Regions from separate parts of the Symbiobacterium turbinis genome, predicted to be linked through region 2. Evidence: a T-box and tRNA genes for the amino acid it is inferred to sense, from the RefSeq annotation. Region 2 holds a T-box; the other holds one or more tRNA genes.
What was found. The T-box of region 2 lies ahead of gltX (glutamate--tRNA ligase). A T-box ahead of a tRNA ligase gene usually reads a tRNA of that ligase, here a tRNA-Glu.
Positions count from the first base shown of each region.

Region 1 (3,951 bases), 190 kb from region 2:
ATGGATCCCCGGGGTTGTTCAGGGTATCATGATCCTGACAGCGACTCGGGAGGCGAAGTGTTTCATGATGGCCAGGCCCCCTGTGCTCTCGATCGTAGGCTGCGGGAAGTGCGGCAAGACCACCCTGGTGGAGCGGCTGGTCGCAGAGCTGACCCGCCGGGGTTGGTCGGTGGGAACCTTGAAGCACGATGTGCACGGCTTCCAGATGGACCATGAGGGAAAGGACACCTGGCGGCACCGGCAGGCCGGGGCGAAGGCGGTCTGCATCATCGGGCCCGGGCAGATCGGGCTGGTTCGTTCGGTGCCCGACGGCGGTTTTTCCGCGGCGGAGGCCATCGCGCTGCTGGGGCCCGTGGACCTCGTGGTCACCGAAGGGTTCAAGCGGGAGCGGTTCCCGAAGATCGAGATTTTCAGCAGCGCCCGCAACGAGGGGCGGCTTCTCTGCGCGGACGATCCCACGCTGATGGCTGTGGCCGGCGACCTCCCGGTCGAGACCGGCCTTCCCCGGTTTGACTGGAACGACATCGCGGGGATCGCCGATTTCGTGGAGGAGCGTCTGCTCCGCCAGTAGGAGGGGGATGAGATGCTACAGCGTATCGGGCCGATGGAACTGGCCCTTATCGTGATCGTGCTCCTGCTCATTTTCGGTCCTTCCAGGCTCCCGCAGCTCGGCAGGTCGATCGGGCAGACGATCCGGGAGTTCCGGGACTCCATGAAGGCCGTTCGTGATGACGACCGAGCGGCCGGCGGCGGGGCCGAGGGAGCGGAAACGAAGAGCTAGGGAGGGACCGGCATGCTACGGGTTGAGGAGGCCTGTGAACTGCTGATTCACCGCGCGCCGCCCCGGCGGGTCGAACGGGTGCCGCTGGAGGACGCGCTGGGGCTTATTCTGGCTGAGGATCTGCGGGCGCCTGAGTCCCTGCCCCCGTTTCCCCGGTCGGGCATGGACGGATACGCCGTTCGCTCGGAAGACACGCGCCTTGCGACGCGCGAGAACCCCGTCGTCCTCCCGCTGGCCGGGGTGATTCCCGCGGGGCACCCGCAGGAGGCGGAGCTGGCGCCGGGCACGACGGTGGCCATCATGACCGGCGGCGCGGTGCCTCCGGGCGCGGACGCGGTCATCCGCCTCGAGGAGGTGCGGGTCACCCCCGAGGGGGTGCGGATCTTCCGCCACGTGCCGCCCATGGAGAACGTGGCGCCGATCGGCGAGGATGTAAAGGAAGGCGAGCTGCTCCTGGAGGCCGGGCACCAGATCCGCCCGCAGGAGATCAACCTGCTGGCGGCCCTCGGCATCCTGGAGGTGCCCGTCTTCGCCCGACCCCGGGTCGGGATCCTCAGCACCGGCGATGAGCTGGTGGCGCCGCACGAGGCGCCGGGGCCGGGGCAGATCCGCAACTCCAACAGCCCCGGCGTTGCCGCGCTGGTGCGGGCCGCGGGTGGCATTCCGATTCTGCTTGGCGTTGCGCGCGACGTGACCGAGGTCATCGCGGGCACGCTGCGGGAGTCGAGCGGCTGCGACCTGCTCCTGACCACCGGAGGGGTCTCGGTGGGCCGGTTTGACGTCGTGCGGGAAGCCCTGGCCGTCATGGGCGCGGAGCAGCTCTTCTGGCGGGTCAGCATCAAGCCCGGCACGCCGGTGTGCGCGGCGGTGCTGGACGGCCGCCTGGTCATTGGTCTCTCCGGCAACCCCGCCGCAGCGATCACCGATTTCGACCTGCTGGTGCGCCCTGTGCTGGACCACCTCCTGGGCCGGCGCCGCCTGGGCCTGCGCGCGGCCGAAGGGGTGCTGGATCAGCCCGTGCTGAAGAAGGCCGGGATCACCCGGTACCTCCGGGCCAGGGCGTACAACGGGCCGGACGGGGAGATCCGGCTGGACACGAGCATGGCCCAGCGGGCCGGCGTCCTGAGCTCGATGCGCTTCGCGAACGCCTATGCGGTCATTCCCGCGCACGCCGGACCGATGCCGGAGGGCACCCGCGTGCGCGTGCTGCTGCAGGATGATGCGGACGTGTTTGTGCCGCAGCCGCGGGGCGACGCATAATGCCGACGCGCTGGAATTCGTCAACTACTTGACGCCGTGCCGGATTCTTTGATAAGCTAAGCTAGCCTCCAGATGTTGACCCCATCGTCTAGAGGCCTAGGACACCGCCCTTTCACGGCGGCGGCACGGGTTCGAATCCCGTTGGGGTCACCACACGGAAATGCGCCCGGCGCTGGCACGGACCAGCGCCGGGCGCTTTGCGCGTCGCCGGGGAAATCGCGGGCGCGACTGCCAAATTTCGACAGATTCCGGCAGGGCCGATGCGGTACACTGGATGCTGCAACATCGCCTGCAGAGGGTGATCGTGTGGCTTTCCGATCATCGTCCGACCGCGCCGAGCCGGCCGGGAGAGGCTCGCGGCGCTTCCCTGGATGGCTGCGGAGCCGCCTGGTCCGGGCCTGGAATCCGCCGCTGTACGCGGGGCTCATTCTCGCGTTCCTGATGGGCCGGGCGCAGCCCATCAGCCCCGTGGCCCCCTTCGGCATCGCCTTCTACATGGCAGTGCGCGCAGCCGGGTTCGGCGGCCTCGCCGCGCTGCCCGTCGCCCTCGCGCTGCTGGGAGGCGCAGCCCTGGTTCAGCCGCTCTCCGTCTTCGCCACCACCGCCATGTCCATCGGCCTGGTGCACGCGCTCGCCGGGCTCACGCAGGTGAGCCGCCAGCACAGCCCGCTCATCGCGGCCGTGCTCGCCTCCGCGGTGGCCGCCGGGCAGGGGCTCTTCCAGGACCCCGCGGCCGGCACGGTGCAGCTGACGTTCTGGGCCAGCCTCACCGGCGTGCTGGCGCTCATCTTCACCCTGGCCGTCGCCGACCTGACCCGGGGGCGGTACCAGGAGAGCGCTCCGTTTGACCTGCCGATCCCGGCCATCATCCTGCTGGCCTCTGCCTTCACCGGACTGCAGGACCTGACCCTGTGGGGGCAGCTCTCGCTGCACGGCCTGTTCGCCGGGCTGGCCGTGCTGCTCTGCGCCCACGCGGGCGGCATGGGCTGGGGCGCCGCCGCCGGCGCGGTGATCGGCATGTCGTCGTTTCTCACTGTGCTGGCGAACCCGCCCGGGGCGGGACTGTGGGCCGGTCCTTCGCTGTCGGACAGCCAGGGCATGGCCTACGTGGTCGCCGGTTTTCTGGGCGGCGCCTTCCGCGACCTGAAGAAGCCGGGTGTGGGACTGGCCTATGCCCTCGGGTTCCTCTCCTACAGCATGGCGACGCAGGGACAGGGCGCCGTACTGGAGGCAATGGTCCTGTCGGCCGCCGCCGCCACCGTGCTGTTCTGGCTGGTGCCGTCCGCCTGGGTCGCCGGCCTCGCGCAGGCCCTGCGCAGCGAGCGCAGGGAGCCGCCCGCCCGCGAAGCCGCCCCGCAGGAGGACGGCGCCGTGCTCGGCGCGCGCGAGCGGCTGCGGGCCATGGCGCAGGTGTTGAAGGAGATTCAGCGCACCTACACCCAGGTGGCCGCGGTGAGCACGTCGCCGGAGCCGGCCGTTCAGCGCCGCCTGCGCACGCTGAACGAGCAGGTCTGCCAGTCGTGTTCCATGCTTGCGCAATGCTGGGAGAAGGAGGAGGCGGAGACCCGGCAGCTGCTGGCCGACCTCTGGCAGCAGATCGAGGAGCAGGGCCACCTGCCGCTGAGCCCGCTGCCGGCCGCGCTGGAACAGCGCTGCATCCACCCCGCCCAGGTGGCGGTGACGCTCAATCACCTGCACGATCTGGACCGGTCGGACCGTGCCCTTGCGCGCCGCCTGGAAGAGGGCAGGGCCATCGCAGGCGAGTACATCCACAACGTCGCTCGCATGCTGGACCGCATGGCCCAGGAGATCGCGGAGGGGGACAGGCCCCACCGCGGCATGCCCGCTGTCTTCAGGGCCACCGCGGCGGTGGCGCGCATGCCCAAGCGGGGGGTCCACATCTCGGGCGA
Region 1 covers NZ_AP042433.1:2,750,822-2,754,772, reverse strand. The annotation lists gene mobB (molybdopterin-guanine dinucleotide biosynthesis protein B) at 83-571, shown strand; gene tatA (twin-arginine translocase TatA/TatE family subunit) at 584-781, shown strand; gene ACZ45O_RS13265 (molybdopterin molybdotransferase MoeA) at 794-2,041, shown strand; tRNA gene ACZ45O_RS13260 (tRNA-Glu) at 2,119-2,194, shown strand; gene ACZ45O_RS13255 (SpoIIE family protein phosphatase) at 2,348-3,951, shown strand, end outside.
Region 1: it has a tRNA-Glu gene. The T-box ahead of gltX (glutamate--tRNA ligase) is inferred to sense a tRNA for this amino acid. The anticodon was not compared.

Region 2 (3,951 bases):
ACCTCGGCCCGCATCGGCGGCCTGCGGGGCAAGATGCTCTACCTGGTGGCCAGCTCGCAGGTCTTTGCCCAGCTGCTCCGGCGGCGCGAGGACAAGGCGACGATCGAGAAGGCGCTGGAGCAGGCCGGGCTGGGCGAGCTGCAGGTGGAGATTCTCTCGCCGGAGGAAGCAGAGACCAAACTGGCCGGGCTAAACCCGGCGTCCGACCCGGGTGAGCAGTCCGCCCGGGAGGCGGAGCCGGAGCCGGCCGCGGAGGGGGACTCCCCGCTCATGGAGCGGCTGCGCAGCATCTTTCCCCCAGATCTGATCCATGAACACGACGAGGAGGGCTCCTGATGATTCCGGGTGGCGGTAACATGCAGCAGATCATGCGCCAGGTCCAGAAGATGCAGAAGAACATGGCCAAGGCGCAGGAAGAGATCGCGAAGATGACGGTTGAGGGCACCGCGGGCGGCGGGACTGTGCGGGTGACCGTGACCGGCGACCGCCGGGTGACGGAGGTCAAGCTTGCGCCCGAGGTCGTGGATCCGGATGATATCGAGATGCTCCAGGATCTGATCGTGGCGGCGATCAGCGACGGGATGAAGAAGGCCGAGGAACTGGCCGAGGCCGAGATGAAGAAGGTCATGCCGGGCGGCCTGCCCAGCTTCCCCGGCCTGTTCTAGCCGTTCATGTACTACGCTGAGCCCATCGCCCGCCTGATCGAGGAGCTGACGAAACTGCCGGGCATTGGCCCGAAGACCGCGCAGCGGCTGGCCTTTCACATCCTCCACATGGACCGTAGCGTGGTCGAGGGCATCGCCCGCACCTTGGTAGAGGCCCGCGCAAAGGTGAAGTACTGCTCGGTCTGCTGCAACCTGACCGATCAGGATCCCTGCCACATCTGCGCCGACGAGGATCGCGACCGGAGTACAATCTGCGTCGTGCAGGAGCCGCGCGACGTGGTGGCCATGGAGAAGACCCGGGAGTACCGGGGCCTGTACCACGTCCTCCACGGGGCCCTGAACCCGATGGAAGGCATCGGCATCGACGACATCCGGGTGAAGGAGCTGGTGGCCCGCCTGGGCGACGGGCAGGTGCAGGAGGTCATCCTCTGTACCAACCCCAACACCGAGGGCGAGACCACGGCCATGTACATCGCCCGGTACATCAAGCCGCTGGGCGTGAAGGTGACGCGCATCGCCCGGGGCCTGCCCATGGGCGGCGATCTGGAGTACGCCGATGAGGTCACGCTGGCCAAGGCCCTGGAAGGCCGGCGCGAGATCTAGCAAAACTTGATTTCGCCGGCGCGGCGCGGTAGAATACTGCAGAGAAATCGCACGGCGATGAGAGGGCAGAGTACGCGGGTGCGTGGAGCTGCAGCGAGCCGGGCCTGGTGAAAACCGGCGCCCACGTCCGCCGAAGAGGCCCTGGAGCTTTCGCGCTGAACGCTGCACAGGTATCGAGCCGGTGCAGTCAGTAAGCCGAACGGCCACCCACCGTTATCGGGAACCGAGTGAGGCTGAGGCCTAACTAGGGTGGTACCGCGGGCAGAGCCCCGTCCCTAAGCGGACGGGGCTTATTCATTTTCAGAAAGAGGGGACGGCACAACATGACCATTCGCGTACGCATTGCACCGAGCCCCACCGGTCCCATCCACGTGGGAAACGTGCACACGGCTCTGTTCAACTGGCTCTATGCCCGGAGGCACGGCGGGAAGTTCATCCTGCGGTTTGAGGACACCGACCGGGAGCGGTCGCGCCCCGAGTGGGAGCAGGTGATCTTCGAGGACCTGGACTGGCTGGGGATCGATTGGGACGAGGGCCCCGACAAGGGCGGCCCGTATGGTCCATACCGGCAGACCGAGCGGCTGGAGCTGTACCGGCAGTACGCCCAGCAGCTGCTGGAGAGCGGCCATGTCTACAAGTGTTACTGTACGAAGGAAGAGGAGGACGCCGACCGCCGGGAGGCGCAGGCTGCAGGCCGGCCCTACCAGTACAAGGGGCGCTGCCGCGACCTCACGCCGGAGCAACAGGCGGCCTTCGAGGCGGAGGGGCGCAAGCCGGTGCTCCGCTTCCGGGTGCCCAAGGGCGAGGTCATCGGCTACAACGACCTGATCCGGGGGCCCATCGAGTTCCCCACCGACTCCATCGGCGACTTCATCATCATGCGCGCCAACGGCATGCCGCTCTATAACTTCGCGGTGGTGATCGACGACGTCACGATGAAGATCACCCACATCCTGCGGGGCGAGGGGCACATCTCCAACACGCCGGTGCAACTGCTCATCTACCGGGCGCTGGGCTTCCCGGTTCCGGAGATCGGCCACCTGGGCCACATGACCAACCCGGAAGGCGGCAAGCTCTCCAAGCGCAAGGGCGATGCGGCGATTCGGGACTACCGGGAGCAGGGCTACCTGCCCGAGGCCATGCTGAACTTCATGAGCCTTCTGGGCTGGACGCCGCCCGGCGCGGAGTCGGGCCGGGAGTTCCTCACGAAGGACGAGCTGATCCGCGACTTCGACCTCGGCCGGGTCACCAAGGCCTCCTCGGTCTTTGACCGGAACAAGCTCAACTGGATGAATGGCGTCTACATCCGCAAGAAGAGTCTGGATGAGTTTGCGGAGCTGGCGCTGCCGTTCGTCGTGAAGTCGGGCCTCTACACCGAGGAGAAGGCCCGGGCCAACTGGGACTGGTTCAAGGAGGTCATGGCTCAGGTGCACGAGCGGGTCGAGACCCTGGCCGAAGTGCCCGAGCACGTGGACATCTTCCTTAAGGACGAGATCGAGGTGGACGAGAAGGCGGCGAAGAAGTTCCTCACCGACGCGGTGAAGCCGTTCTTCCAGCGGGTCAGCGAAGGGCTGCGCACGGTGGAGTGGACCATTCCGGCCATCGAGAAGCTTGTGCGCTCCACCCAGGAGGAAATGGGCCTGAAGCCGAAGGAGAGCTTCCAGCCGATCCGGGTCGCCATTACCGGCCGCACCGCGAGCCCGGGCCTGTTCGAGACCATCTATCTCATCGGCCGGGAGCGGGTGCTGGAGCGCATGGCGCCGTATTGCTAGCGACGGGCCCATGCGTGGCCTGCGGCGACGCCGTGCATGATGCGGGCGGCAGCTGCATATATAGCGGGCGGAGGACAGCCTCCGCCCGCTTCATGTGCGCCCGGCATGGGCGCTGACTTGGCGGTGAAAGTCCGCTACGGGCGAGGCAGCATCAGCCCGTTAGCCAAAGGCAAGGGCGTCCGTCGCGAGGCGGAATCTGGAGGAAGCCGGAGGCAAAGCCACGACCCGAGGAACACGAACCTCATACGAGGCTGTGCCGCTAGGGTGAGCTGGCATGACACAGCAAAACCCGAGGCTGCCAAAAGGCGGTGCAGTAGATGGGGCGGGTGCGGGGCGAAGGTCAGCGTCCTTACCCGGGGAGGTCTGCCGGGAACGCCAGCAACGCTGGTAACCCGGGTCGGGAGGCCCGGCTGAACCGGCAGAAGTCAGCAAAGCAGTCCTGTAATGATGTAGGACGGCGTTGAGAAAAGTAAAGGCCTCCTGATACGGTAGGGTGTGAAAGGTAATCACCACTCGTAACAGGAGGTCACGGAACGCAATGCAATTGAAGCAGCGAGCCAGGAAATTGGCCCTGGTCCGAGGTGAACCCACGGTGGTGGTCGGTATCGACATCGCCAAGCGGAAGCACTGGGCCTGGGTGGTCGACGGACGGACCGAGGTGCCCGTGGGCAGCCCCTTCCATTTCCAGAATAGCAGGGAAGGGTTCGACCGTCTACTGGGAAAGATCGCACGAGCGAAGGAGAAGGCTGGCGCTACCCGCGTGGTGGTGGGGATGGAACCGACCGGGCACTACTGGAAGCCGCTGGCGTGGTATCTCCAGCAGGCGGGCTTCACGGTGGTCATCGTCAACCCGGCCCATGTCAAGGCGAGCAAGGAACTGGACGATAACTCGCCCACGAAGAACGACCGTA
Region 2 covers NZ_AP042433.1:2,936,570-2,940,520, forward strand. The annotation lists gene dnaX (DNA polymerase III subunit gamma/tau) at 1-336, shown strand, start outside; gene ACZ45O_RS14130 (YbaB/EbfC family nucleoid-associated protein) at 357-665, shown strand; gene recR (recombination mediator RecR) at 672-1,268, shown strand; T-box leader at 1,317-1,548, shown strand; gene gltX (glutamate--tRNA ligase) at 1,592-3,040, shown strand; gene ACZ45O_RS14145 (IS110 family RNA-guided transposase) at 3,579-3,951, shown strand, end outside.